3 regions of the Allobosea sp. LjRoot9 genome follow, and region 1 is predicted to be linked to each of the others. Evidence: predicted binding sites of a transcription regulator. Region 1 holds the regulator's gene; each other region holds the start of a gene.
The links. Region 1 encodes PhoB, which activates phosphate uptake and scavenging genes when phosphate is short. Its sites were predicted from a motif close to TGTCATNNANCTGTCAT; they were not measured.
Positions count from the first base shown of each region.

Region 2: a site for PhoB is predicted at 7,328-7,344, ahead of pehA (phosphoric/sulfuric ester hydrolase PehA). Genes of this name have one in related genera too.
Region 3: a site for PhoB is predicted at 1,788-1,804, ahead of ACSQ3P_RS30365 (DUF47 domain-containing protein). Genes of this name have one in related genera too.

Region 1 covers NZ_CAXUPC020000002.1:699,654-709,266, reverse strand. The annotation lists gene ppk2 (polyphosphate kinase 2) at 1-865, opposite strand, end outside; gene ACSQ3P_RS11985 (ATP-binding protein) at 1,022-2,083, shown strand; gene pstS (phosphate ABC transporter substrate-binding protein PstS) at 2,182-3,207, shown strand; gene pstC (phosphate ABC transporter permease subunit PstC) at 3,334-4,302, shown strand; gene pstA (phosphate ABC transporter permease PstA) at 4,335-5,225, shown strand; gene pstB (phosphate ABC transporter ATP-binding protein PstB) at 5,273-6,073, shown strand; gene phoU (phosphate signaling complex protein PhoU) at 6,113-6,832, shown strand; gene phoB (phosphate regulon transcriptional regulator PhoB) at 6,989-7,687, shown strand; gene ACSQ3P_RS11950 (M20 aminoacylase family protein) at 8,011-9,210, shown strand; gene ACSQ3P_RS11945 (TIGR03862 family flavoprotein) at 9,269-9,613, shown strand, end outside.
Region 2 covers NZ_CAXUPC020000001.1:1,284,133-1,293,745, forward strand. The annotation lists gene ACSQ3P_RS06060 (vitamin B12-dependent ribonucleotide reductase) at 668-4,393, shown strand; gene ACSQ3P_RS06065 (alpha/beta hydrolase family protein) at 4,590-5,231, opposite strand; gene msrA (peptide-methionine (S)-S-oxide reductase MsrA) at 5,313-5,831, shown strand; partial or broken gene ACSQ3P_RS06075 (exodeoxyribonuclease III) at 5,916-6,002, opposite strand; gene ACSQ3P_RS06080 (acyl carrier protein) at 6,462-6,740, shown strand; gene pehA (phosphoric/sulfuric ester hydrolase PehA) at 7,383-8,987, shown strand; gene ACSQ3P_RS06090 (ABC transporter substrate-binding protein) at 8,954-9,613, shown strand, end outside.
Region 3 covers NZ_CAXUPC020000013.1:182,776-192,388, reverse strand. The annotation lists gene ACSQ3P_RS30370 (anion permease) at 1-912, opposite strand, end outside; gene ACSQ3P_RS30365 (DUF47 domain-containing protein) at 924-1,568, opposite strand; gene ACSQ3P_RS30360 (ABC transporter substrate-binding protein) at 1,883-3,211, shown strand; gene ACSQ3P_RS30355 (ABC transporter permease) at 3,359-5,071, shown strand; gene ACSQ3P_RS30350 (ABC transporter ATP-binding protein) at 5,074-6,171, shown strand; gene ACSQ3P_RS30345 (LysR family transcriptional regulator) at 6,479-7,372, opposite strand; gene ACSQ3P_RS30340 ((2Fe-2S)-binding protein) at 7,610-8,083, shown strand; gene ACSQ3P_RS30335 (molybdopterin cofactor-binding domain-containing protein) at 8,094-9,613, shown strand, end outside.

The DNA.
Region 1 (9,613 bases):
TGGCCTGGAGCACGAGGCGGATGGCATTGAGCCGGGTGCGGAACTTGTCGTTGCCGCGCACCACGCTCCACGGCGCCCATGCGGTCGAGCTGCGCTCCAGGATCTCGTCGAAGGCCTCGGAATAGGCGTCGAAGCGCGGGATCGCCTCGAAATCGATCGGCGACAGCTTCCAGCGCTTGAGCGGATCGTGCCAGCGCGCATGCAGCCGCATCATCTGCATCTCGCGGCTGATCGTCAGGAAGATTTTTATCGTGCGGATGCCGTCGCGCGTCAGCATGCCCTCGAAGACAGGGGCCTCGCGCAGGAAGGCGTCGGTCTGGTCGGGCGCGCAGAACTCCATCACACGCTCGACGCCGGCCCGGTTGTACCAGGAGCGGTCGAAGAACACGATTTCGCCCGCCGCCGGCATTTCCGCGGCATAGCGCTGGAAATACCATTGCCCCTTCTCGGTGTCGGAGGGCTTCGGCAAAGCAACCACGCGCGCCTGGCGCGGGTTGAGATGCTGGGTGAAGCGGGTGATCGTGCCGCCTTTGCCGGCGCCGTCGCGGCCTTCGAGCACGATGACGATGCGCTCGCCGCTCTCGCGCACCCAGGCGAGGAGCTTCTGCAACTCGATCTGTAGCGGCTCCATCTCCTTGTTGTAATGCTTGCGCTTCATGCGCTTGTCATAGGGGTAGCCACCGCTGTGGAAGGCAGCGTCGAGGATGTGTTGGGGCAAGGTCTCCGCCTCGATGTCGAAGGTGTCGGATACGCCCTTTTTTCGTTTGGCGGGTGCCGGTGTCGGGGACTGCTTCTTTGTGGCCCCGCGCTTGGGCACCTTCGTGCCGGCCGCCTTGGCTTTCGTCATGGATACGCGCTTGGCCATCTGTTTTCTCCTGGTCCTTGGCTGGCAAGCTAGCCCGTGGGCGGGGTCAAGGGAATTGACGTGCGCCGGCGATCCGATCAGGAAGGCATCCTCTCGCGTCGTCCGGCTCTCGCGCCCGCCTCGGTGGCGAGAGGACAGCGCAAGGTGCCGCGCCCGATGTTCGAGACTGTCGACCCCAATGCCCCCGCCACGCTCGCCCTGATCGAGGCGCTCGGCTCGGCCGTCGTGCTGCTCGATGCGCAAGGCGTCGTCCAGGCGCTGAGCCCGGCGATGAACGCGCTGATCCCGGCGCTCGACAAGGGCCGACAATTGACGCTCGTCATGCGCGATCCCGATCTGATCGGGGCGATGGAGCAGGTCTCGAGCCAGGGCGGGCGCCGCGTCATCGAACTGGTCGAGCGCGTGCCGGTCGAGCGCACTTTTCGGATCCATATCGCGGCGTTGCGGACTGCGGGCGGGCGTCGCTCCTTGCTGCTGACCTTCGAGGATCTCAGCGAGCAGCGCGTCACCGAGCGCATGCGGGTCGATTTCGTCGCCAATGCCAGCCATGAACTGCGCACGCCTTTGGCCTCGCTGCTCGGCTTCGTCGAGACGCTGCAGGGCCCGGCCCGCAACGATGCGGGTGCGCGCGATCGCTTCCTGACGATCATGCGCGAGCAGGGCTTGCGCATGGCGCGCCTCGTCGACGATCTGCTCTCGCTCTCGCGCATCGAACTGCGCGCCCATCTGGCGCCTGAAACCCCGGTCGATCTCGCCGGCATCTCGCGCGAGATCGTCGATTCGCTGACGCTGATGGCGCGCGAGCGCAATGTGAATCTGCGCCTGTCGCTGCCCGAGCAGCCGGTGAAGGTCGCCGGTGACCGCGACGAATTGCTGCGGTTGATGGAGAATCTGGTCGAGAACGCCATCAAATACGGCCGCAAGGACGGCGAGGTCGCGATCGATGTCATCGACGGCGCGACCGAGGCGAGCGTCAGCGTGCGCGATGACGGGCCCGGCATCGCGCCCGAACACCTGCCGCGCCTGACCGAGCGCTTCTACCGGGTCGACACCGCCGCCAGCCGCGAAGCGGGTGGAACCGGCCTTGGCCTGGCCATCGTCAAGCACATCGTGCTGCGCCATCGCGGGCGCCTCACCATCGAGAGCCTGCTGGGACAGGGCGCGACTTTCAAGGCGATCTTTCCGCGCCTCGGACCGGTGTCACGGAGTTCGTCCTGATCGTTTGTGACAGCTTTGATGACAGGATGTCATCCGTCTGTCACACAGAAGGTGTTCTGACGGGATCGCTAAACGTGCGATCCAGAGAGGACATCTCAATGCGCAAAATTCTCATTCTCGCGGCCGCTTCGATCGGGCTGTCCGGCGCGGTCCAGGCTGCCGACATCACCGGCGCCGGCGCGACTTTCCCCTTCCCGATCTACGCCAAATGGGCTGAAGCCTATAAGAAGGAGACCAATATCGGTCTCAACTACCAGTCGATCGGTTCCGGTGGCGGCATTCGCCAGATCAAGGCCAAGACTGTCGCTTTCGGCGCCACCGACGCCCCGCTGAAGGGCGAGGAGCTGACCAAGGAAGGCCTGATCCAGTTCCCGACCGTGATGGGCGGCGTCGTCCCCGCGATCAACGTCGCCGGCATCGAGGCCGGCAAGCTGAAGCTCACGGGCCAGCTCATCGCCGAAATCTATCTCGGCGACATCAAGAAGTGGAACGACCCCAAGATCGCCGCGCTCAATGCCGGCGTGACCCTGCCAGACGCCAGCATCAACCCGGTCTACCGTTCGGACGGCTCGGGCACGACCTTCGTCTGGACCGATTATCTGTCGCGCGTCTCGCCTGACTGGAAGACCAAGATCGGCGCCAACCAGTCGGTCCAGTGGCCGGTCGGCATCGGCGGCAAGGGCAATGAGGGCGTCTCGGCTTCGGTCAAGCAGGTCGCGAACTCGATCGGCTATGTCGAATACGCCTATGCCAAGCAGAACAAGCTCGCCTTCGCGCTGGTCCAGAACGCCGACGGCAACTACCCGGCGCCTGATGACAAGGCCTTCCAGGCCGCTGCCGCCAACGCCAACTGGAACGAGGCTCCCGGTTTCGGCATCTCGCTGAACAATCAGAAGGGTGCGCAGGCCTGGCCGATCACCTCGGCGACCTTCATCCTCGTCCATGCCAAGCCCGAAAAGCCGGAAGAGGCGCAGGCCGCGCTGAAGTTCTTCGACTGGGCCTATAAGAGCGGCGACCAGCTCGCGACCGGCATCGACTACGTGCCGCTGCCGAGCAACGTCAAGGACATGGTCCGCGCTGCCTGGAAGGGCGTCGTCGACAACTCCGGCAAGCCGATCTTCTGATCGCTCGCCATCATGGCTGGGCTTGACCCGGCCATCTCATTCAGGAGGCGCAGCCCCGGGCTTCTCGGGCCTGCGCTTCGCTCCGCCCAGGAATGACGGACAACCCATGCTACCGGAGCCCCGCGGATGACCGCCGTGACCCAGACGATGCCCGCTGCTGCTGCGCCGCTGCGCAAGACCCCCAAGGGCACGTTCGACATCGTCTTCCGCAATGCCAGCTTCCTGGCCGCGTTGTTCGTGCTGGTGCTGCTCGCCGGCATCATGCTGTCGATGGTCGTCGGCGGCTGGCCGGCCTTCCGCGAATTCGGCTTCGGCTTCATCACCTCCAGCGTCTGGGACACCCAGAACGACCAGTACGGCGCCTGGCCGGCGATCGTCGGGACGCTCTCGACCGCGCTGATCGCGCTCGTCATCGGAGTGCCGCTCTCGCTGGGCATCGCGGTCTACCTGACGCAGCTCGCCCCGCCCTGGTTCAAGCAGCCGGTCGCGACCGCCATCGAGTTGCTCGCCGCCGTGCCCTCGATCATCTATGGCATGTGGGGCCTGTTCGTCTTCGTGCCGCTCTTCGCCGCCTATGTTCAGGTGCCGCTCTCCAACATCGTCGAAGGCCTGCCACTCGTCGGCACGGTGCTCTATTCGCGCTCGCCCTCGGGGCTCGGCATCTTCACCGCCGGCATCATCCTCGCCTTCATGATCATCCCCTTCATCGCCTCGATCACGCGCGACATGCTGGAGCAGATCCCCTCCGTGCTGCGCGAAAGCGCTTACGGAATTGGGGCGACCACCTGGGAGGTCGTGCGCCATGTCCTGGTGCCCCAGGCCGGTGTCTCGATCATCGGCGCGGTCATGCTCGGCCTCGGCCGTGCGCTCGGCGAGACCATGGCGGTGACCTTCGTCGTCGGCAACGCCAACCGGCTCTCGGCCTCGATCCTGGATCCGGGCTCGACCATCGCCTCGCGCATCGCCAATGAGTTCAACGAGGCGCTCGGCCTGCAGCTCAACGCGCTGATCGCGCTCGGCTGCATCCTGTTCTTCGTCACCTTCGTCGTCCTCGTCATCGCGCGCATCCTCGTCTCGCGCGTCAAGAGCTACTGATAAGCAAGAGCTACTGAATAAGGCCGCCGACCATGAGCATGACGACCCCCTCCATCGCCTCCCAGACGCCTCGTGCCGAATGGGGCCGCGTGCGCCCGGCACGCCGCACCGCCGACAAGGCGATGAAGCTGATCGCCACCGGCTTCACCTTCCTCGCCATCTTCGTGCTGTTCTGGATCCTCGGCATGCTGATCGTGAAGGGCGTCGGCGGGCTTTCGCTCGCGACCTTCACACAGGTCACACCCGGCCCCGGTTCCGAGGGCGGCGGCCTTGCCAACGCCATCGTCGGCTCGATCGTGCTGACCTTCCTCGGCATCGCGGTGGCGACGCCGATCGGCGTGCTCGCCGGCACCTATCTCGCCGAATACGGCAAGGGCTCGCAGCTCGCCAATCTGATCCGCTTCATCAATGACATCCTGCTCTCGGCGCCCTCGATCCTGATCGGCCTGTTCGTCTACGTCATCCTGGTCGAGCCCTTCCGCGGGTACTCTGGCTGGGCCGGCGGCGTCGCGCTCGGCATCATCGCGATCCCGGTCATCGTGCGCACCACTGAGGACATGCTGCGGCTGGTTCCGGGGCCGTTGCGCGAGGCTGGCGCGGCGCTTGGCGCCCCGCCCTCGGTCGTCATCACCAGCGTCACCTGGCGGGCGGCGAAATCGGGCATGGTCACCGGCATCCTGCTGGCGCTCGCCCGCATCGCCGGCGAGACCGCGCCATTGATCTTCACCGCGCTGAACAACAATTTCTGGTTCTCGCCGACGCTTTCGGGCGGCGTCTCGAACCTGCCGGTGACGATCTACCAGTTCGCCTCGGCCCCTTACGAGAACTGGCAGCAGCTCGCCTGGGCCGGTTCGCTGATCATCACCGTCTCGATCCTGCTGCTCTCGCTGATCGCGCGCCGTATCGTGCGCGGCAGCAAGTGAACGGCCATCCTGAACCCTCGTCGCGTTCGATCTGAAGGAAGAAGTCGATGCTTTCGACGCTGGAACTGAGCCCGCAAACGCTCGATGCCGAAGCCCCGGTCAGGATCGCGGTCAAGAACCTCGATTTCTACTACGGCGAGCACAAGGCGCTGAAGAACGTCAATCTCGATTTCCGTGACCGTCACGTCACGGCGCTGATCGGCCCCTCGGGCTGCGGCAAGTCGACCCTGCTGCGCATCTTCAACCGCATCTATTCGCTCTATCCCGAGCAGCGCGCCACCGGCGAGGTCATCCTCGACGGCCGCAACGTCATCTCCAATGATGTCGATGTGAACGAGCTGCGCTCGCGCATCGGCATGGTCTTCCAGAAGCCGACGCCCTTCCCGATGTCGATCTACGACAATGTCGCCTTCGGCATCCGGCTCTATGAGAAGCCGCCGAAGTCGGAGCTCGACGACCGCGTCGAGGGCGCGCTGCGCCGCTCCGCCCTCTGGGACGAGGTCAAGGACAAGCTCAAGATGTCCGGCATGGGCCTCTCGGGCGGCCAGCAGCAGCGCCTGTGCATCGCGCGCACCATCGCGCAGAAGCCGGAGGTGATCCTGTTCGACGAGCCGACCTCGGCGCTCGATCCGATCTCGACCGGCAAGATCGAGGATCTGCTGGAGCAGCTCAAGACCGATTTCACCATCGTCATCGTCACCCACAACATGCAGCAGGCGGCGCGCATCTCGCAGTACACCGCCTTCATGTATCTCGGCGAGGTGATCGAGTTCGCGCCGACCAACACCATCTTCATGAACCCGCACAAGAAGCAGACCCAGGACTACGTCACCGGCCGCTTCGGCTGACTATCGAACCCTGTTTTCGCTTCCAGAGGATCCGCCGCGATGACCGAACATATCGTCCGCTCCTACGACGCCGAACTCGAGGCGCTGCGCCGCAGCCTCGCCGAGATGGGCGGCATGTCCGAGCGCATGCTCGGCGATTCCACCGTGGCGCTGGTGCGCCGCGACACCACGCTCGCCCAGAAGGTGATCAGCGCCGACCAGCGCCTCGACAACCTCCAGCGCGATGTCGAGGAGCGCGCGGTCCTGACCATCGCCCGGCGCCAGCCGCTGGCGAACGACCTGCGTGAACTGATCTCGGCGATCCGCATCGCCGCCGACATCGAGCGCGTCGGCGATCTCGCCAAGAACATCGCCAAGCGCGCGGTCGCGATCTCCGGCCAGTTCCAGCCGCCGCATCGCGCCGTGGTCGGGCTCGAGCATATGAGCCGGCTCGTCCAGGCCCAGCTCAAGGACGTGCTCGACGCCTATGCCGCGAGCAACGAGCAGAAGGCCATGGAGGTCTGGCGCCGCGACGACGAGATCGACGCGCTCTACACCTCGCTCTTCCGCGAATTGCTGACCTATATGATGGAAGACCCGCGCAACATCACCTTCTGCACGCATCTCCTGTTCTGCGCCAAGAATGTCGAGCGCATCGGCGATCACACCACCAACATCGCCGAGACGATCCACTATCTCGTCACCGGCGAGTCGCTCGATCTCAACCGCCCGAAGCTCGACACCACCGACATCAATGTCGAGGCGGTGACGGGGAGCTGATGGAATGAACGCACCGGCAGCTTTCCCGTCATGGTCGGGCTTGTCCCGACCATCCACGTCTTCGCTGGTCGAGACCTGTGTTCAAGACGTGGATGCTCGCCACCAGGGCGAGCATGACGGTGTGTGTCGGCTGAATGCCAGGAACGGAACTGAGACATGCCCGCACGCATCCTGATCGTCGAGGACGAGGAGCCGCTCACCCTGCTCCTGCGCTACAACCTCGAAGCCGAGGGCTTCGAGGTCGACAGCGTCGCACGCGGCGACGATGCCGAGCTGCATCTGCGCGACCACACGCCCGACCTCGTCCTGCTCGACTGGATGCTGCCGGGCTTGTCGGGCATCGAGCTCTGCCGCCGCCTGCGCACGCGCCGGGACACCGAGCGCGTGCCGATCATCATGCTCACCGCCCGCGGCGAGGAGACCGAGCGCGTGCGCGGCCTCGCCACCGGCGCCGACGACTATGTGGTCAAGCCGTTCTCGCTGCCTGAACTGATCGCGCGCATCCAGGCGCTCTTGCGCAGGGCCAAGCCTGGCCATGTCGCGGGGCTGCTAGCGGCCGGCGATCTCGAACTCGACCGCACGACGCGCCGCGTCCGCCGCTCCGGCGCGGAATTGCATCTCGGCCCGACCGAATTCCGCCTGCTCGAATTCCTGATGCAGGCGCCGGGCCGGGTCTATTCCCGCGCACAGCTCCTCGACGCCGTCTGGGGTCGCGACGTCTATATCGACGAGCGCACGGTCGACGTTCATGTCGGCCGCCTGCGCAAGGCGATCACGCCCGGTGATGCCAAGGACCCGCTGCGTACGGTGCGCGGCGCGGGCTACGCCTTCGACGAGACGTTTGCGCGCGGCTAAGAGCGCGCGTCATTCCGGGGCAGGCCGAAGGCCTGAGCCCGGAACCCAGAACCGTTGTTGCTCATTGCCGAAGCTCTGATGTCCGAGCGCCTCTTGGAACCCTCATCGGTTCTGGGTTCCGGGCTCTTCGCGGAGTTTATCCTTGGGCCGACCAAAGGTCGGACCCGAGGGCGAAGCCCCGGAATGACGGAGCTTAGGGATTGCCACGGCGGCGAATGCGGACCGCTTTGCCATTGCAGCGGGGATCTGCGACTCCGTCGATTGTTGCAGGTAGGGTTCCTCTCTAATCTTGGCCGCTCATACGCCCGCCAGGATTCGAGACCGTGCTCGACAGCCCCGTTTTTCCCGCCATCAAGGCTTTCGAAGCCGACCTCATCGCCATCCGGCGCGACATTCATGCCCATCCCGAGATCGCCTTCGAGGAGGTCAGGACGGCGGCCCTGGTGGCGCGGACGCTGCGCGGCTGGGGCATCGAGACTCATGAGGGGGTGGCCGGGACCGGGGTGGTCGGCACGCTGAAGGGCGAGCGCGGCGGACAGCGCGCCATCGCGCTTCGCTCCGAACTGGACGCGCTGCGCATCGAGGAGAAGAGCGAGATCCCGCATCGCTCGACCATTCCCGGCAAGATGCACGCCTGCGGGCATGACGGACATATCGCCATGTTGCTCGGTGCCGCGCGCTATCTGGCGGAGCACCGGGATTTCGGCGGCACGGTCCATTTCATCTTCCAGCCGGCGGAGGAAGGGTTGGGCGGTGCCCGCGTCATGCTCGAGCAGGGGCTGTTCGAGCGCTTTCCGGTCGATGCCGTCTACGGCATGCACAACCAGCCGGGCCGCCGCGCCGGGGAGTTCGGCATCAGGCAAGGGCCGATGCTCGCCGCCAGCGACACCTGGGTCGTGACCTTCCGCGGCACTGGCGGCCATGGTGGCTCCGGCGCCCATACCGCGACCGACCCGACGATCGCGCTGGCCAATTTCATCCTCGGCGTCCAGGCGATCGTCGCCCGCAATGTTCCCGCCGTCGAACCGGCGGTGCTGAGCGTCGGCCACATCAATGCCGGCGCTTTCTCCTCGCCCAATGTCATTCCCGCTGAGGTCGTCGTCACCGGCACGGCGCGCTGCTTCTCAGCCGCGGTGCGCGACATTCTGGAGCAGCGCCTGGGCGTGCTCGCCGAGGGCGTGGCGGCGATCCAGGGCTGCAGCGCCGACTATGTCTACAAGCGCCGCTATCCGCCCTTGATCAACACCGCTGACGAGACGGTGCTCGCGGCGGCGGTCGCCAGCGACCTCGTCGGCGCGGAGAAGATGGACAGGCAGATCCCGCTCAACACCGGCGCCGATGATTTCGCCTTCATGCTGGAGCAGCGGCCGGGAGCCTTCATCCGCATCGGCAACGGCACCGCGGCGGAGGGCAAAGGCAATCTGCTCCACACCCCGCTCTATGATTTCAACGACGATATTCTCGCTCTGGGCTCGACCTATTGGGTGCACCTCGTGCACAAGGAGCTGACATCGCAGGCCTGATCCCGCTCGCCGCCGCCCGGCAGCCGAAACCGGAGCCGGGCTGCAGGAGTTTGAGTCCATGCCGACACCCGACATCGCGATCATCGGCGCAGGCCCCTCCGGCCTGATCGCCGCCGAGCGGCTGTCCGCCGCCGGCCACGCCGTTACAGTCTATGACCGCATGCCCTCGCCGGCGCGCAAATTCCTGCTTGCCGGCCGCGGCGGGCTGAACCTGACCCATTCCGAACCGCTGGATCAGTTCCTGACGCGCTATCGCGGAGCGCAGGCCTGGCTCGAACCAGCAATCCGCGCCTTCCCGCCCCAGGCCTTGCGCGATTGGGCCGACGATCTCGGCGCCGACAGCTTCATCGGCACGAGCGGGCGCGTCTTCCCCAGGGCGATGAAGGCCTCGCCTCTGCTGCGC
Region 2 (9,613 bases), on a different contig from region 1:
TCGATGATTCATGCTACGGCGAGGATTCATGCGACCGCGAATATCGGCGCCACGATTCGGCCTTGATTCGAGATCGGTCCCATAGCGCCCGGCTTTGGCGAAGCCCGCATGGATTCAAGCACTTGATCGCGCCTCCGCAGATACCGCTTTCGTCCATGGCCGAAAGATCGCCCCACTAACCCTAGGTTAACCATGATAGCGCGCATTTGATGCGTTTCTTCGGCGCGCGACTGTGGCAAGCTGGCGCTGCGGAGAGGATTCGTCCCGCGATTCCCAAGGCTTAGCGTGGGCCTTGAAACTTATCCCCATAACTCACACCTACCTACCAGATGTCGTGTCCACAGGGTTTGATGCGCACTAATCCTTGACGTGGCGACCCATTCGGGACTAAATTTTGACAGTCGCGTGACGGCCGGCGGAAACGCCATCGACACCCGCAAAAGAGTTTCCGGAAGGGTCGAGGCGATCATCACGTGGCATGCCGGCAACGGCGGCGGCGAGCGATTGTTTGCGGACTGTTCTGGCCGCAACCGGACGAGAGAAGGCGGAGCATAGCCGCCGCGACGTCCACGGGGCACAAACCGAGTTGGGCTGACATCAGGAGCCGGTGATCAACCGGCCGCGCGGGGCTCAGGAAGCCCGCGGCATTGCATGGGGATACGAGATCATGCGCATCGAGCGCCGCTACACCTCCGCCGGCCAATCGCCTTACGCGGCGATTCCGTTCCGCTCTGCCGTCAGCGAGATCCGCAATCCCGATGGCTCGATCGTGTTCCGGCTGGAGGGCATCGAGGTGCCCGAGGCTTGGTCGCAGGTCGCCAGCGACGTGCTCGCGCAGAAATACTTCCGCAAGGCCGGCGTTCCGGCGGCCCTGAAGAAGGTCGAGGAAAACGACGTCCCCTCCTTCCTCTGGCGCTCCGTGCCCGATGAAGCCGCGCTCGCCAAGCTCCCTGAAGCCGAGCGCTTCGTTTCCGAGATCTCATCCAAGCAGGTCTTCGACCGGCTCGCCGGCTGCTGGACCTATTGGGGCTGGAAGGGCGGTTATTTCTCCTCCGAGGAGGACGCGCAGGCTTTCCATGACGAACTGCGCTTCATGCTCGCGACCCAGCGCGTCGCGCCGAACTCGCCGCAATGGTTCAACACCGGCCTGCATTGGTCCTATGGTATCGACGGCCCGAGCCAGGGCCATTTCTACGTCGACTTCAAGACCGGCAAGCTGGTGAAGTCGAAGTCGAGCTACGAGCACCCGCAGCCCCATGCCTGCTTCATTCAGGGTGTGCAGGACGACCTCGTCAATGAGGGCGGCATCATGGATCTCTGGGTCCGCGAGGCACGCCTGTTCAAATACGGCTCCGGCACCGGTTCCAACTTCTCCCTGCTGCGCGGCGAAGGCGAGAAACTCGCCGGCGGCGGCCGCTCCTCGGGCCTGATGTCCTTCCTCAAGATCGGCGACCGGGCTGCGGGCGCGATCAAGTCGGGCGGCACGACGCGACGCGCCGCCAAGATGGTCGTGGTCGATGTCGACCACCCCGATATCGAGACCTATATCGACTGGAAGGTGCGCGAGGAGCAGAAGGTCGCCGCCCTCGTCACCGGCTCCAAGGTCGTCCAGAAGCACATGAAGGCCGTGATGAAGGCCTGCGTGAACTGCGAAGGCGATGGCGATTCCTGCTTCGACCCCGAGAAGAACCCGGCGCTGAAGCGCGAGATCAAGCTCGCCCGCAAGGCGATGGTGCCCGACAACTACATCAAGCGGGTGATGCAGTTCGCCAAGCAGGGCTACACAGACATCCAGTTCGATATCTACGACACCGACTGGGATTCGGAAGCCTATCTCACGGTCTCCGGCCAGAACTCGAACAACTCGGTCTCGCTGACTGACGACTTCCTGCGCGCCGTGGAGACCGACGGCGACTGGAACCTGACCGGCCGCACCACCGGCAAGATCACCAAGACGCTGAAGGCCCGCGACCTCTGGGAGAAGATCGGCTACGCCGCCTGGGCCTCGGCCGATCCCGGCCTGCACTTCAACACCACGATGAACGACTGGCACACCTGCGCGGCCTCCGGCCGGATCCGGGCGTCCAATCCGTGCTCGGAATACATGTTCCTCGACGATACGGCCTGCAACCTGGCTTCGGCCAACCTGCTGCAGTTCTATGATCGCGAGGCCAAGGCCTTCGATGTCGCAGCCTATGAGCATCTCTGCCGGCTCTGGACGATCGTCCTCGAGATCTCGGTGACGATGGCGCAGTTCCCCTCCAAGGAAATCGCCGAGCTCTCCTACGAATACCGCACGCTCGGCCTCGGCTACGCCAATATCGGCGGCCTCTTGATGACCATGGGCCTCGGCTATGATTCCGACGAGGGCCGCGCGCTCGCCGGCGCGCTGACCGCGGTCATGACCGGCGTCTCCTATGCGACCTCGGCCGAGATGGCGGGCGAGCTTGGCCCCTTCCCCGGCTACAAGAAGAACGCCGCGCATATGCTGCGCGTCATCCGCAACCACCGCGTCGCGGCCCATGGCCAGGCTTCGGGCTATGAAGGCCTGCAGGTCACGCCGGTCCCGCTCGACCACGGCACGCTGGCGCGCCTGGGCGGCTCCAGCGCCCTGCTCTCGGAACGCGCCCGCATCGCCTGGGACAATGCGCTCGCGCTCGGCGAGAAGCATGGCTACCGCAATGCGCAGGCAACCGTGATCGCACCGACCGGCACGATCGGCCTCGTGATGGATTGCGACACCACCGGCATCGAGCCCGATTTCGCCCTGGTGAAGTTCAAGAAGCTCGCCGGCGGCGGCTACTGGAAGATCATCAACGGCGCGGTGCCCGACGCTCTGCGCGCACTCGGCTACCGCGAGAGCGAGATCGCCGAGATCGAGGCCTATGCGGTCGGCCATGGCACGCTGGCGCAGTCGCCCGGCATCAACCACGGCTCGCTCAAGGCCAAGGGCTTCACCCAGGACAAGATCGACGCGATCGAGAAGGACCTGAAAGCCGCCTTCGACATCAAGTTCGTCTTCAACAAATGGACGCTGGGCGAGGATTTCCTCGTCAACACGCTTAAGGTGCCGGCTGAGAAACTCGCCGAGATGTCCTTCGAATTGCTGCCTTTCCTCGGCTTTTCCAAGGCCGAGATCGAGGCTGCCAACGTGCATGTCTGCGGGGCGATGACGCTGGAAGGTGCGCCGCATCTCAAGCTCGAGCACTACAACGTCTTCGACTGCGCCAACCCCTGCGGGCGCATCGGCAAGCGCTATCTCTCGGTCGAGAGCCATATCCGCATGATGGCTGCAGCCCAACCCTTCATCTCGGGGGCGATCTCCAAGACCATCAACATGCCCAACGACGCCACCGTCGAGGACTGCAAGAGCGCCTATATGCTCTCCTGGAAGCTGGCGCTGAAGGCCAACGCCCTCTACCGCGACGGCTCAAAGCTCTCGCAGCCGCTGAACTCCGCCCTGATCTCCGACGAGGACGATGAGGAGGACGCCGTCGAGGCGCATTACCAGCAGCCGATGGCCGCCCGCACAACGCAGATCGCCGAAAAGATCGTCGAGCGCATCATCGAGAAGGTCGTCCGCGAGCGCGAGAAGATGCCCTCGCGCCGCACAGGCTACATCCAGAAGGCGGTCGTCGGCGGCCACAAGGTCTATGTCCACACCGGCGAATATGCCGATGGCCGCCTCGGCGAGATCTTCATCGACATGCACAAGGAGGGCGCCGCCTTCCGCGCGATGATGAACAATTTCGCCATCGCGGTGTCACTGGGCCTGCAATACGGCGTGCCGCTGGAGGAGTATGTCGAGGCGTTCACCTTCACCCGCTTCGAGCCCTCGGGCTTCGTGCAGGGAAACCAGTCGATCAAGAACGCGACCTCGATCCTCGACTATGTCTTCCGGGAGCTCGCGATCTCCTATCTCGGCCGACACGACCTCGCCCATATCGACCCGAGCGAGATCGGCCATGACGTGATCGGCGGCGGCGTCGGGCAGGACAAGGCGCCTGACACGGCCACGCCTATCACCACGAGCCCGCTGGCCTCGACCGGCTTTCGGCGCGGCAAGCCGATGAACTTCCACGCCATCCAGGGCGGCGGCGGCCTCGCTACCGGCACCGAGACGGTGGCGCGCGGCGGCGCCACAGTGACCGCGCTGATCACCACGAGCCCGACGGCGCTCAAGGAGGAGCCTGAAGCTTACGGCGAGGCCGACATGGCCAAGCTCGGCTTCTCGGCCCCCGCCGCCCAGCCCAGCGCATCCGAGCGCCGCGCTGAGGCGATCATGAAGGGCTATGTCGGGGACAGCTGCGGCGAATGCGGCAACTTCACGCTGGTGCGAAATGGGACGTGTTTGAAGTGCAACACCTGCGGCTCGACGACGGGTTGCTCGTGAGACCGCACGCATGCAGGATCGTGAAAATCGAGGCATAGTGTTGCCGCGATTGTAGAAAAAGTTCCGCAATCCGACCTGCGCCGCCCGGCAACCAAGCCGGGCGGCGCTTCGTTTCCAGCAAATCAAGAATCAGGTGCACCGCGAGGCATCCGTTGGTCCCGTTGACGTTGAAGGTGGCGATTTTCATCGCCCCGTCCTAGCTCGTGATCCGCTCGGCCCAGGCCGAAACCGCCTCAGCCATGGTCTTCAGATGGTCGGTGGCAGAAAAGCCGGAAACGGATTTCCGCGGCTTCAGATCGTGGTCGCCGTCCTCAAGCCACAAAATCTCGATGGCCGGTGACAGCGTGTAGGCGGACACCTCGTCCCGCATGCCGAATTGGTCGCGCGTGCCCTGCACAATCAGCGTCGGGATTTTCAGGTCGACGAGGTGCGCCGTGCGCAACTGCTCGGGCTTGGCCGGCGGATGAAAGGGATAACCAAGGCACAGCAGGCCGTGGGCTCGGCCGGAGGCGAAGAGGCCGTCTGCGACCATGCTGGCGACCCGGCCGCCCATCGACTTGCCGCCGATGATGAGCGGACTTTTTGCATCAAGCGCGTCAATAGCGGCGAGGTATTCTGGATTGAGCTTTTCCGCTCGCGGCGGGGGCTTGCGGCCCGACACCATTCGTCGGCCCGCCATATAGTTGAACTCAAAGCGAGCCACACGAAGGCCCGATCCCGCCAAGGCCTTCGCCGTCGCTGTCAGCGAGGGCGAATCCATCGGCCCGCCAGCGCCGTGCGCGAGCAGGACCGTTCGTTTCGCCTGTTCGGGACCGTCGAAGAGAAACCTCACCGCCATCCGCCTCCTGCGCTCCCTGCCTGATATCTTGTTCGACAATGCCTATATTCGGGCCAACCTATAATCAGGAGGTTCAGAGCCATGACAACGGAACGCGCAGTGCTTGCCGGCGGTTGCTTCTGGGGCATGCAGGATCTGATCCGCCGCAGACCCGGCGTGATCTCCACCCGTGTCGGCTATTCGGGTGGCGAGGTGCCCAATGCCACGTACCGCAATCATGGCAACCATGCGGAGGCGATCGAGATCGTGTTCGACCCGGCCCGGACGAGCTACCGCGACCTGCTCGAATTCTTTTTCCAGATTCACGACCCGACGACGCGCGACCGTCAGGGCAACGATATCGGCGCGAGCTACCGCTCGGCGATCTTTTATGTGAGCGACGAGCAGAAGCGTGTCGCCGAGGAGACCATCGCCGACGTCAACGCGTCGGGGATTTGGCCCGGCAAGGTCGTGACCGAAGTGACCCCGGTCGGCGATTTCTGGGAGGCCGAACCGGAGCATCAGGACTACCTGGAGCGCTATCCCGCCGGCTACACCTGCCATTTCCCGAGGCCGAACTGGAAGCTGCCGATGCACCAGGACATCAGCCGCGCCGGATGAGGCCTCTGCGGATCGCCGCGGTCCGGCTTGCCACGGCCATTCGCACTAGCTCTGGAACATGGTTCAGCCCGTCGATCGGCGGCCGATGTCTGGCTCGGCTTCTGCCAACCAGCGCAGCAACACCGGGAGAAGGCCGTTGATCCCATGGACGTCGAAAGTCGCGATCTTCATGGGCGGCCAATGCTTTCAGCCTGCGCGATCCCGCGATGAGGCACGACGCTTCCGCGTCTCTCGGGCGCGCTCCCTGGAGCGCGCTGCGCGCCTGCGGCGATTGACCGTGGCCTCCCAAACCCTGTCGGAGATTGGAACCCATGCGTTCTTGCGGCGATCCGGACGCAGCTGACGATGACGCTCGGTTTCTTCGTCAGCTCACGGCGCCAGATTTCAAGGAACCCGCGATCCCTCTGGCTGGTCGCGTGGACGACGCCCTGTACGGCTTCTTCCGCGAACGTCTGGCCCCTGCGTCGGCAGCCGGTGGAACCGAGCCCGCCGTGGCGTGTTTCCAGTCGTCTGCATCGCAAATTTAGATGGGTGGGAATTGTGATGCTTCCGATGGAGCATCAGGGCGACCTCTCAAAAGGCAGTCGACGACGTGACATCCTGGCGTAAGCAAGCCTGACGGGAGAAGGCATGTCTGATCTTACAAGCAGCGAAGCCATGCTCATCGAGAGATTGTTGGAGATCATTGCCGCCGAAGGCTTGGTCCATCAGGAAAAGCTCGACCCGGCAGCAAGCGTGGAAAATGATCTAGGCCTGTCGATCGATGATTTGACCTTGATCGGGAACGCGATCGAGCGGGAGTTCGATTGCGACATGCCCGACAACGACATGCAAGCCTGCAAAACAGTTCGTCAGCTTGTTGATCTGATCATCGTCCGGGTCAATGCCAAGGCCAAACCCGCCGAGTAAAAGGCCGATTTGGCAGCATTCCCCCGCAAAGCCGGCTCACAAAATGCTCTCCCTCCGAATATGCCTCACCGCAATGCTCGGATGAATTTTTGTCGTCTTCGAGCGCTGACGGCATCGTTCGAGATGACGCCGGTATGGATCCATCGATCATGTGCCTCCTCGCTAAGCTGACCGCGTAGCGTCTCCGACGAGGTCGTCCGTGCCCTGGTACGGAATGGCATTCTGCCGACAGAGCGCGCCGTCAATCCACTTAACCGATGCCCGTATGCTTCTGTCGGGCGCCAGACGGTCGATCAGTTTCGAGCGAAGTACACCTCCCTTCATGAGCTTGCGCGATCGCGTGGCATGCACCTGCCTGTGCATAGCGTTGCCGCGATAGTGATACGCGACGCCCGGCTTGCCGGGCGGTCTCGGTCGAACCATAGCCTTCGAGCAGGCAGATCCTGGCGCGAGCCGTGAATTCGGCCTTGACCTGCTCGGGCACGCCGGGCGCGAGCGCGATCCGCATCCTTTGCAGGCGCTCGGCCTCGGAAGGCGCCGAATGAGACTGGCGCACTCTGTCGAGTGACAGGGCGACCGGCCCGATGGTTCATCCAACCGTCATCCGCAGCCCATAGCGAGATGGGATTGGAGGAGCCTTGAATGAAACGTCGCAACGTTCTGCTCATCGTCGTCGATCAATGGCGCGCCGATTTCGTGCCGCATCTGCTGCGGGCGCGTGGGCAGGCGCCATTTCTTCGGACGCCCAATCTCGACCGGCTTTGCGCCGAGGGCGTCACCTTCGCCAACCACGTCACGGCCTGCGTGCCCTGCGGCCCGGCGCGCGCGAGCCTGCTGACCGGCCTCTATCTGATGAATCATCGCGCCGTGCAGAACACGGTGCCGCTCGACCAGCGCCATTTCAACCTGGGCAAGGCCCTGCGCGAGATTGGTTACGATCCAGCCTTGATCGGCTACACCACGACGACGCCCGATCCGCGTTCGACCGCGAAGCAGGATCCGCGCTTCCTCGTGCTCGGCGACCTGATGGACGGCTTCCGTTCCGTGGGCGCTTTCGAGCCGAACATGGACGGCTATTTCGGCTGGGTAGCCCAGAACGGTTTCGAGCTGCCGCCCAATCGCGAGGATATCTGGCTGCCCGAAGGCGAAGACGCTGTTCCGGGTGCAACCGAACGACCCGCGCGCATTCCCAAGGAACTCTCCGACTCGTCCTTCTTCACCGAGCGCGCACTGACCTATCTCAAGGGCCGCGCCGGCAAACCGTTCTTCCTGCATCTCGGCTATTACCGGCCGCACCCGCCCTTCGTTGCGCCGGCGCCCTATCACGACATGTACCGGGCGCAGGACATGCCCGCGCCGATCCGGGCCGAGTCGCCCGAGGCCGAGGGCGCCCAGCACCCGCTGGTCAAATATTATGTCGATGCGATCGGGCGCGGCTCGTTCTTCCATGGCGCGGAAGGCTCGGGCGCCACGCTCGACGAGGCCGAGATCCGGCAGATGCGCGCAACCTATTGCGGCCTGATAAGCGAGATCGACGACTGCCTCGGTCAGGTCTTCGCCTATCTCGACGAGACCGGACAGTGGGACGACACGCTGGTCGTCTTCACCTCAGATCATGGCGAGCAGCTCGGCGACCATCACCTGCTTGGCAAAATCGGCTTCCATGACGAGAGCTTCCGCATTCCGCTCGTCGTCAAGGATCCAGCCGCAGCCGAAGGCCGTCGCGGCACGGTCGAGGAGGCATTCACCGAGAGCGTCGATGTGATGCCGACGATCCTTGATTGGCTCGGCGGCGAGGCGCCCCGCGCCTGCGATGGTCGCTCGGTGATGCCCTTCACCCAGGGTGTCCGCCCACCCGACTGGCGCACCGAACTGCATTACGAATACGATTTCCGCGACGTGCATTACTCGCAGCCTGAGAAAGTACTCGGACTCGGCATGGATGAGTCCAGCCTCTGCGTCGTGCAGGACGAGAACTATAAATACGTCCACTTCGCCGCGCTGCCGCCGCTGTTCTTCGACTTGGCGCGCGACCCCAACCAGTTCGTCAATCTGGCGGAAGACGCAGGCTATGCGGCGCTCGTGCGCGACTACGCCCAGAAGGCGCTGTCCTGGCGGCTGACCCATGCCGACCGGACGCTGACCCATTTCCGCTCCAGCCCGCGCGGGCTCGAGGAGCGCGCCCCCAACGCAACCGAAACAGGAGACCAGTCATGGTCGGCTCCCTCACGCGCCGCAGCGCAATAGCGCTCGGCGGTTCAGCCCTCATCCTGCCGTCGCGCTTCGCGATCGCGCAGGCCGACAACCGGCCCTCGATCACCGTCGCGGTCCAGAAGATCTCGAACACAAACCTGCTCGACGTGCTGCGCGAGCAGTCCAATGTCGGCGAGCGGATTTTCTTCTCCTCGATCTGGGAAAGTCTGATCGGCAAGAACTGGACCGGCAATCTCGAGCCGGTGCCCGGCCTCGCGACCGAATGGAAGCGCATCGACGACAGGACCGTCGAGCTCAAGCTTCGTCAGGGCGTCAAGTTCCACAATGGCGATGAACTGACAGCCGAGGACGTCGTCTTCTCCTTCGGCAAGGAGCGCATGTTCGGCGACACCAAGCCGAGCGCCGGCAAGACGATCTCGGCCGATTTCACCGTCGGCGGCGGTCGCGCCTCCAAGGAACTGCCTGCCGAAGTCCCGGCCGTGGCGCGCCGCGCCTGGCCGGCCCTGCTCGGCATCGAGGTCGTCGATAAATACACCGTGCGCTTCGTCAACGGCACGCCTGACGTAACGCTGGAAGGCCGCATCTCGCGTTTCGGCAGCGAGATCATGAACCGCCGCGCCTTCGAGGAAGCCAAGACCTATAGCGACTGGGCCTCAAAG
Region 3 (9,613 bases), on a different contig from region 1:
CACACCCCAACGCACCGCAGTCACCCGTCTTGCGGCGCCGACGCCAATGATGGCGCCGGTGATGGTGTGCGTCGTCGAGACCGGGATGCCGAGATAGGTCGCCATGAACAGCGTGATCGCTCCGCCGGTCTCGGCGCAGAAGCCCTGCTGCGGTGACAGTCGGGTGATCTTCGAGCCCATCGTATGGACGATGCGCCAGCCGCCGCAGAGCGTTCCCAGCGCCATCGCCGTCTGGCAGGAGATCACCACCCAGAACGGCACGGAAAAGGCCTCACCCATCATGCCATGCGAGAACAGCAGCACCGCGATGATGCCCATGGTCTTCTGCGCGTCATTGGCGCCGTGCCCGAGCGAATAGAGCGAGGCCGAAACGAACTGCAGGAGACGAAAGGTGCTGTCGACCTTCATCGGCGCGACGCGCAGAAAAGCCCAGGAGACGATCAGGACCAAAAGTAGCGCCAGCGCGAAGCCGATGGCCGGCGACATGAAGATTGCAACGAGGGTCTTGCCGAGGCCCCACCAGACTATCGATGAGAACCCGGCCTTGGCTAGCCCAGCGCCGACCAGTCCGCCGATCAGCGCATGCGACGAACTCGAGGGGATGCCGGCGATCCAGGTGACCACGTTCCAGACAATTGCGCCCGTCAGCGCGCCGAAGATGACGCGGTCGTCGACGATCGCCGCCTGGATGATGCCGGAGCCGACCGTCTGGGCCACGTGCAGGCCGAAGAACAGGAAGGCGATGAAGTTGAAGAAAGCCGCCCACAACACGGCCCAGCGCGGCGCCAGCACGCGGGTGGAGACGATCGTCGCGATGGAATTGGCGGCGTCGTGCAGACCGTTCAGGAAATCGAACAGCAGCGCGACGGCGATCAGGAAGATCAGGGCGGGGGTGACGCTGACGATGTCCACGAGCGCGCCGCTCAGAGATGCTCGAGGACGATGCGGCTGACGCGCTTGGCGACGTCCTCGAAGCGATCCACCACTTTCTCGAGATGATCGTAGATCTCCGCTCCGACGATGAAGGACATCGTGTCCGACGTCTGGTGCGCCTTGAAGAGCGCCTTCAGCCCCTCGTCGTAGAGTTCGTCGGACCGTTCCTCGATCGCCCCGATCTCCTTCGCGAGCGCGCCGATCGAGATTGCGTGCTTCTTGATGTCACGCAGCATCGGCAGCAGCACCGCGACGCGCTCGGACGCCTGGAGGATCACCATGCCGAGATCCTTCATGCAGGGCGCGAAGCTCCCGACCTCGAACAGCGTGATCGCCTTCACGGTCTTCTGCATCTGGTCGATGGCATCGTCCATCGTGCCGATCAGTTCCTCGATGTCGCCGCGATCGAACGGCGTGATGAAGGTTCGTCCGACCTCCAGCATCACCTGGCCGGCAATCTCGTCGGCGCGGTTCTCCTGGGCGATGACCTCGGCGCATCCTTCCGGGACAGACACCGCGCCGGCAAGCAGTCCGTTCAAGGCCTTGGCGCCGGCGACGAGCGCTACGGAGTGGCTCTCGAACAGGTCGAAGAATTTGTTCTCCCTGGGAAGGAGCTTCTGAAACCAGCCGAGCATCAGAGCCTCGTCTTCCATCGGTGAACTGTCACAAATGGCGATAGGCGCTTGCGATTTGGCTGTAAAGCGACCTTCGCGCCAATCGGGATCTCTCCGGCCGGACAGGTCGAGGCAAGTACAAACGATCAGGAATCGTCGGAAAGGATGGACGCGGCATCAAACGCTGACGATCCAGCCGCTTTTCATCACAAGGAGCGGGATGACATCGGGTCAGGTTTTGTGACAGCTTTATGACTTGCCGCCGCATGGACATGCGGTCCGGGCTATCTCGACCGACCTCGACGTCGGCGATGTTCAATAATTGGGAGGACGACATGATCACACGCAGGATCGCGCTCGCGACCGCGCTCGGCTTCAGTCTTGCGACCTCCGCCGCTTTCGCTCAGGCGCCGGCGGGCAAGGTCACGGTCGTGACATCCTTCTCGAAAGATGTCACCGACCCGATCAAGAAGGCCTTCGAGAAGGCGATGCCCGGCGTCACGCTGGAGGTCCAGAACCGCAACACCAATGCAGGCGTGAAATATCTGGAGGAGACCAGGGCCAACAACCAGGTCGACCTGTTCTGGGCCTCGGCGCCTGACGCTTTCGAGGTGCTGAAGGGCAAGCAGCTGCTCACCGCCTACAAGCCCAGGGCGACCGGCATCCCCGAGAAGATCGGCTCCTACCCGATCAATGATCCGCAGGGCTTCTATTCAGGCTTTGCGGCGTCGGGTTACGGCATCATGTGGAATGAGCGTTACGCCAAGGCCAACAAGCTGCCCGAACCCAAGGATTGGCAGGACCTCGCCAAGCCGGTTTTCTACGACCATGTCTCGATCGCATCGCCTGCTCGCTCGGGCACGACGCATCTGACGATCGAGACTATTCTGCAGGGCGAAGGTTGGGACAAGGGCTGGCGCACCATCAAGGAGATGTCGGGCAATTTCCGCACGATCACTGACCGTTCCTTCGGCGTGCCCGAGGCGGTGAATTCCGGTCAGGTCGGCGTCGGCATCGTCATCGACTTCTTCGCCTTCTCGGCGCAGGCCTCGGGCTTCCCGGTCAAATTCGTCTACCCGAGCGTGACCACGGTTGTGCCCGCCAATGTCGGCATCGTCACGAACGCGCCCAACAAGGCAGCCGCCGAGGCCTTCATCGAATTCCTGCTCTCGCCCAGCGGGCAGGAGGTGCTGCTGGAGCCCGGCATCCGCCGCCTGCCGGTCAACCCGGCTGTCTACGCCAAGGCCGGTGCGGACTATCCCAACCCCTTCACCGATCCGCGCTTCCAGAAGATGATTGGCTTCGATGTCGACAAGTCGGAGACGCGCACGGCGGTCGTCGACACGCTCTTCGACCAGTTGATTTCGTTCCAGCTCGACGCGCTCAAGGGAGTCACCAAGACCCTGCATGAGATCGATGCGGCGCTCGCCAGGAAGCCCAACCCGCAGGCCAAGGCGCTGGCCGACGAGGCCCGCAGCCTGATCGCGGCGCTTCCCGTCACCGAGGCGCAGGCCGCCAGTGCCGAATTGCGTGGCGCCTTCACCGGCGCCAAGGAGAAGGGCTCGCGCCAGGCCGAAGTCGAAAGTCAGTGGGCGAGTTTTGCCCGAGACAACTACGGCAAGGCGAAGGTGAAGGCGGAAGAGGCGCTAAAGGCGGCGCGGTGATGAGGCGTGTCATCCCGTGTGCGCAGCAGGGTGGAACGCTGCTGCGCAGAAACGGGACCGCGCGACGAGACGCTGCCTCTTTCAGATGACGGTCCCGCATCTGCGCCGCTGCACTGCGTGCGGGATGACACGTAACGACAGGCCCTCATGACCGCCATCCTCGCCACAGTCAGCGCTAAACGCTTCATGGCCACGCCCGGCCAGATCGCGCTGGCGCTCGCCATCGCGGCGTTCCTGGGGCTGTTCCTGGTGCTGCCGGTCGCCACGGTGCTCTATGTCGCCTTCACCGAGAAGGGCACGAGCACGTTCACGCTCGTCAATTTCTACGATTTCGTCCGGACCGAGCTGTTCATGCGCTCGCTGTGGAACTCGTTCTATGTTTCGGCGATGTCGGTGGTTTGGGCCTCGGTCTTCGCCTTGCCGCTGGCCTATCTGACGACGCGCTTCGCCTTTCGCGGCGCAGCCCTCGTGCAGACGCTCGGCTTCTTGCCGCTGATCATGCCGCCCTTCGTCGGCGCGGTCGCAATGCAGCTCTTCTTCGGCCGCAACGGCTCGGTCAATCTGCTGCTCGACGACTGGTTCGACTTCAAGATCGGCTTTATGGAGGGGCTGAACGGGGTCATCTTCGTTCAGTCGGTCCACTACTTCCCCTTCATCCTGATCAATCTCTCGGCCGCGCTGCGCAACATCGACCGGGCGATGGAGGAGGCGGCGCAGAATCTCGGCTCGTCCGGTTTTCGGCTGTTCCGCCGCATCGTCTTCCCTCTCGCCATGCCGGGCTATCTCGCCGGCGCCTCGCTCGTCTTCGTCAAGGTCTTCGACGATCTGGCGACGCCGCTGCTGCTCAACGTCAAGGACATGCTCGCGCCGCAGGCCTATCTGCGCGTCACCTCGATCGGAATCGCCGATCCGATGGGTTATGTCATCTCGGTCGTGCTGATCGTCGCCTCGGTCATGGCGATGTGGCTCTCGGCGCTGGCGCTGAAGGGCCGCGACTACTCTACGACGCAGCGCGGCGGCGGCGGCCTCGCCCGGCGGGTGATGACGCCCTTCGAGGCGGTGTTCGGCTACGGTGTCGTCATCCTGATCCTGGCGCTGGTGCTGGCGCCGCATCTGGGCCTGCTGCTTTTGTCCTTCGCGACGATCTGGTCGTTTTCGCCTCTGCCGGACGCATACACGGCGGCGCATTACGCCCGCGTCTTCGGTGAGAGCTCGCTCTACATCAAGAACACGCTGATCTATGCCTCGATCGCCGGCGGCATCGACGTCGTGCTCGGCGTCGCCATCGCCTATCTCGTGCTGCGTACGAAGCTCGTCGGGCGCGAATGGCTCGACTGGGCCGCGTCGGCGGCGCTCGCCATTCCCGGCGTCGTGCTCGGCATCGGCTATCTGCGGACGTTCTACGGCGTCACCTTGCCCGACGGCACGCCGCTCGCCTCGCTCTGGATCATGATCGTGCTGGCGCTCGCCATCCGGCGCCTGCCCTATGCCCTGCGGGCTTGTCATGCCGCGCTTCAGCAGATTTCCGTCTCGCTGGAGGAGGCGGCCGAGAACCTCGGCGCGACCAAGGCCCGCACGGTGCGCCGCGTCGTCGTGCCACTGATGGCGGGCGGCATCCTCGCCGGCTTCGTCACCTCGTTCTCGACGGCCGCCGTCGAGCTCTCGGCGACGCTGATGCTGGTCCAGTCGAACTCAGACGCGCCGCTCGCCTATGGCCTCTACGTCTTCATGCAATCGGCGGCAGGCCGGGGGCCGGGTGCGGCGCTCGGCGTCGTCGCGGTCCTGCTCGTGGCACTCTGCACTTTCCTCTCCCATCTCATCATCGAACGCAGCCAGAAGGCCAAGGGAATGGGCCACTGACCATGGACGCCATCGCATCGATTTCCACACCGGCGCTCGCCGTCGACATCGAAGGCATAAACCTCTCCTACGGCGCAAACCACGTCCTGAAGGACGTCAATCTCACCATTCAGCCCGGCGAATTCTTCGCCTTCCTCGGTCCCTCCGGTTGCGGGAAAACCACGCTTCTGAGGCTTATCGCCGGATTCAACCAGGCCGATACCGGCCGCATCATGATCGGCGGCAAGGACATCTCGAATCTGCCTCCCTGGAAACGCGATGTCGGCATGGTCTTCCAATCCTACGCGCTCTGGCCGCATATGACCGTTCGAAGGAACGTCGCTTTCGGTCTGGAGGAACGCGGCGTGGCGCGCGCCGAAATCGAGCGCCGCGTCGATATCGCGCTCGATCTTGTCGGCCTGGGCCATCTCGGCGAGCGGCGCCCGTCGCAGCTTTCCGGCGGCCAGCAGCAACGCGTTGCGGTGGCGCGCACGGTTGCGGTCGAGCCGAAAGTGCTCCTGCTGGACGAGCCGCTCTCGAACCTCGACGCCAAGATGCGCGTGCAGGTTCGCCGCGAATTGCGCGACCTGCAGCGAAGGCTCGGCCTGACCACGATCTTTGTCACGCATGACCAGGAGGAGGCGAACACGATCTGCGACCGCATCGCGGTCATGAATGACGGTGTCATCCAGCAGGTCGGAACGCCGATGGAACTCTACGAGCGACCGGCCAATCTCTTCGTCGCAAATTTCTTGGGCACGGCCAACATCCTCGCTGGCGGCATCGTCGACTCCGGCCCCGAACGCCATTTCGCGATCGACGGCGGGATCAGGGTGCCAATAGCGAGCGACGCGATAGTTCCCAAGGGCGCAAAGCTGGTGTTTCGGCCGCAGCATGCCGGGCTAACTGGTCCCGAGACACCCTCAGGCAATGCCTTGGCATTGCCCTGCGTGATCGCACATCGCGAATTCCTCGGAGCGAGCGTCCGCTATGGAGTCAGCATTGGCGCCACCGAGGTCTTCGTCGACGTGCCGTTCCAATCCGGTGAGGACCTTTTGGAGATCGGGGAAGCCGCAACGCTTACCTTGCCTCAACGCTTGCTGCTCTGGCTTGCTGCGTAGTTTTTTCACCGTTCCAGAACATTGCGACCCATCGGCCGCTTGGGCAGAGGTTTCAAGGCGCGCGCAGGGCTGAGGTGTCATCGCGGGCGGCGCGTCGATGCTTATCGATCCTGTTCGTCGACCGCTGCCCGCAGAGACGCTGCCGCTATCGGCATCTTCGCATGCTTGGCGGAGGGCGGCGCCAAGCCCAAAGCTCGACAATGCGCCCAAAAAGGGCTCTCTTATCCGCAGCGCTTCTAGCGGTTCACTTTTGGAGTGTTGAGGGCAGCCTATTTCGCGCTCATCCAGCCTTCGAAGCCAGTCAAATTCAAGCGCGTTGGCGCAGGGCATCCACCACGAGCGAGAATGCAGGCGAGGGTTGGCGGCGGCTCGGATAGTACAGGTGATAGCCCGGTCGTGGTGGGCACCAATCGGTGAGAACGCGCAGCAGCCGGCCCTCCTGAATGGCCGTGTCCACCAGGTCTTCCGGCAGATAGGCTAGGCCCAGCCCCTCAAGCGCGGCATGCCGGATCATCGCCACGGCGTTGAAGACGAGCCGCCCCTGGACGCGGACCCTGAGCTCTCGGTCGTCCTTCCTGAAATCCCAAAGGTAGAACCCGCCATGGGTCGGCAGGCGTAGATTGATGCAGGAATGCTCGGTCAGATCCTGGGGTGCAAGGGGCTGTGGCCGAGTCTCGAAGTAGGACGGCGCTGCCACGACCGCCACGCGGAAATCAGGCGCTATGCGCACCGCGATCATATTCTTGTCGACATCGCCGCCGAGCCGCACGCCGGCATCATAACGCTCGGCGGCGATGTCGATCAGGCTGTAGTCGTTGATGATCTCGACGTTGATGTCGGGATATTCCGGCAGGAGCCTCGCCATTGCGGGCCAGAGAATCGTCTCTGCCGCATGCTCTACGGTCGTGATGCGGACGGTTCCCGCCGGCTTGTCGCGCAATGCGTTGAGCGCTGAAATCTCGCTTTCGATCTCGTCGAAGTGCGGCCCGATGCTGTGGAGAAGGCGCTCTCCGGCCTCGGTCAAGGAGACGCTGCGGGTCGTTCGGGTCAACAGCCGAAGGCCAAGCCGCGCCTCCAGAATGCGGATGGTATAGCTCAGCGCGGACTGGGACACGCCAAGCTTGGCGGCTGCCTTGGTGAAGCTCCGCTCGCGCGCCACCGCGATGAAGCCGAGGAGGTCGTTCACGTTCTCCCGGCGCATTCAGAAAATCCACTTCTAAGCCTATGCGGATTATCCCATCTAATCCGGTGCGGCCGGAAGAGCTAGTTTCGTCCTCATCGAGGCAGGCGTCACGCAAACGCCAAGCCCGGCAGCTGCGGCGTGGAAACCGCCAATCAGGCGCCGGGGGCGAGCAGATCATCCGACCGCCCGCCGTTTCGACACGGCCCGCCATGCCTGGGCGATATCGCGGCACAACCTACGGAGAACCGGCCAGCCATGATTGCGCTCACCATCAACGGCCGTGAGCACGCGGTCGACGCCGACCCGGCCACGCCTATCCTTTGGGCCCTGCGCGATACGCTCGGCATGACCGGCACCAAATTCGGCTGCGGCGCGGCGCTATGCGGGGCCTGCACCGTGCATCTGGACGGCGAGGCCATCCGCTCCTGCAGCACGCCGATTTCTGAGGCCGCGGGCAAGGCGATCACCACGATCGAGGCCGTGACCGCTGGTGCCGACCGTGTCGGCGCGGCCGTGCACGCGGCCTGGGTCAAGCATGACGTCGCCCAGTGCGGCTACTGCCAGAGCGGCCAGATCATGAGCGCGACCGCGTTTCTCAAATCGCTGCCGCGCGGCAAGCAGCCGAGCCCCGCCGAGATCGATGAGGCCATGACGGGCAATATCTGCCGTTGCGGCACTTATGCCCGGATTCGCTCCGCTGTGGCGGATGCCTCCCGCGCCCTCGTCTGAAGGAGCCGTCATGTTGCACAACATCGACTACAGCGAATTGCCGCGCGTCCTGCAGCGCCTGATCGAGCGGGACCAGCCGGCGCCTGCGACGCTGCCGCGCCGCAGCTTCCTGAAATTGGCCGGAGCCGGCGGGTTTGCGCTCGGCGCTTTTCCCCATATCGCGATGGGCCAGGCGGCTGGTGGCGGAGCGGCCGCGAGCGCCCTCAAGCCGACGCAGCTGCCCTCGGCCTTCGTGCAGATTGCCGGGAATGGCGAGGTCACGGTCACCATCAACCGGCTGGAATTCGGTCAGGGCGTCAATACCGGCCTGCCGATGATCCTGGCCGAGGAGCTCGATGCCGACTGGAGCTTGGTGCGCAGCCGGCACGGCACCAACGACATGGCCTATGCCGACCCGCTCTTCGGCATCCACCTCACCGGCGGCTCGCACACGATCAAGAACAGCTTCACGCAGTATCGCGAGCTCGGCGCCCGGGCTCGCGCCATGCTGCTGAACGCGGCAGCAATGCGCTGGAAGGTCGACGTCGCAACCTTGCGCACCCAATCCGGCACGGTGCTCGGGCCGGGCGGCCGCAAGGCCGGCTATGGCGAACTGGCGGAGGCCGCCATGGCGCTGCCGGTGCCCGAAAAGGTCACGCTGAAGAACCCCAAGGATTTCCGCATCATTGGCCGACCGACGCAGCGCCTGGATGCGCAGGCCAAGACCAGCGGACGGCAGGATTTCGGCATCGACATGCGGCTGCCCGGTCAATTGACCGCCGTGGTGGCGCGCCCGCCGGTGTTCGGCGGCCGGCTGGCGTCGGTGGACGATAGCGCTGCGCGCGCCGTCAAGGGCGTCAAGGCCGTGCTGCGCGTAGCCTTGGACGGCGGCGCTGAGGGCGTGGCCGTGGTGGCCGACGGCTACTGGCAGGCAACCCAGGGCCGCGACGCCCTGAAGCTGGAATGGGACACCTCCAAAGTCGAGAAAGTCGACAGCGAAAGGCAGCTCGCCCAGTACCGCGAGCTCGCCGGCCAATCCGGCCCGCGCAAGATGGAGGCCGACATGGCCCCGCTGGCGACCGCGCCCCATCGGATCGAGGCCGAGTTCGTCTTTCCCTATCTCGCTCATGCCGCGATGGAGCCGCTCAACTGCACCGTCCGGCTTGCAGATGATCGCGCCGAGATCTGGATGGGCAGCCAATGCGCCGGGCTCGATGCCGGCGCGGCGGCCAAGGCGCTCGGCCTCAAGCCGGAGCAGGTCGTGGTCAATGTGCTGATGTCGGGCGGCGGCTTCGGCCGGCGCTTCTCCAGCACCAGCGATGTCGCGGTCGAGGCCTGCGTGATCGCCAGGGCGGCGCGCGCGGCGGGGCTGGATGCGCCGATACGCACGGTCTGGAGCCGCGAGGACGACATGAAGGGCGGCTACTACCGCCCCATGCATCTACATCGTGCCCGCATCGGCTTCGATGACAAGGGCAAGGTGCTGGCCTGGGACCATGTCATCGTCGGCCAGTCGATCACGACGGGGACCGTGTTCGGCGCCTTCCAGGT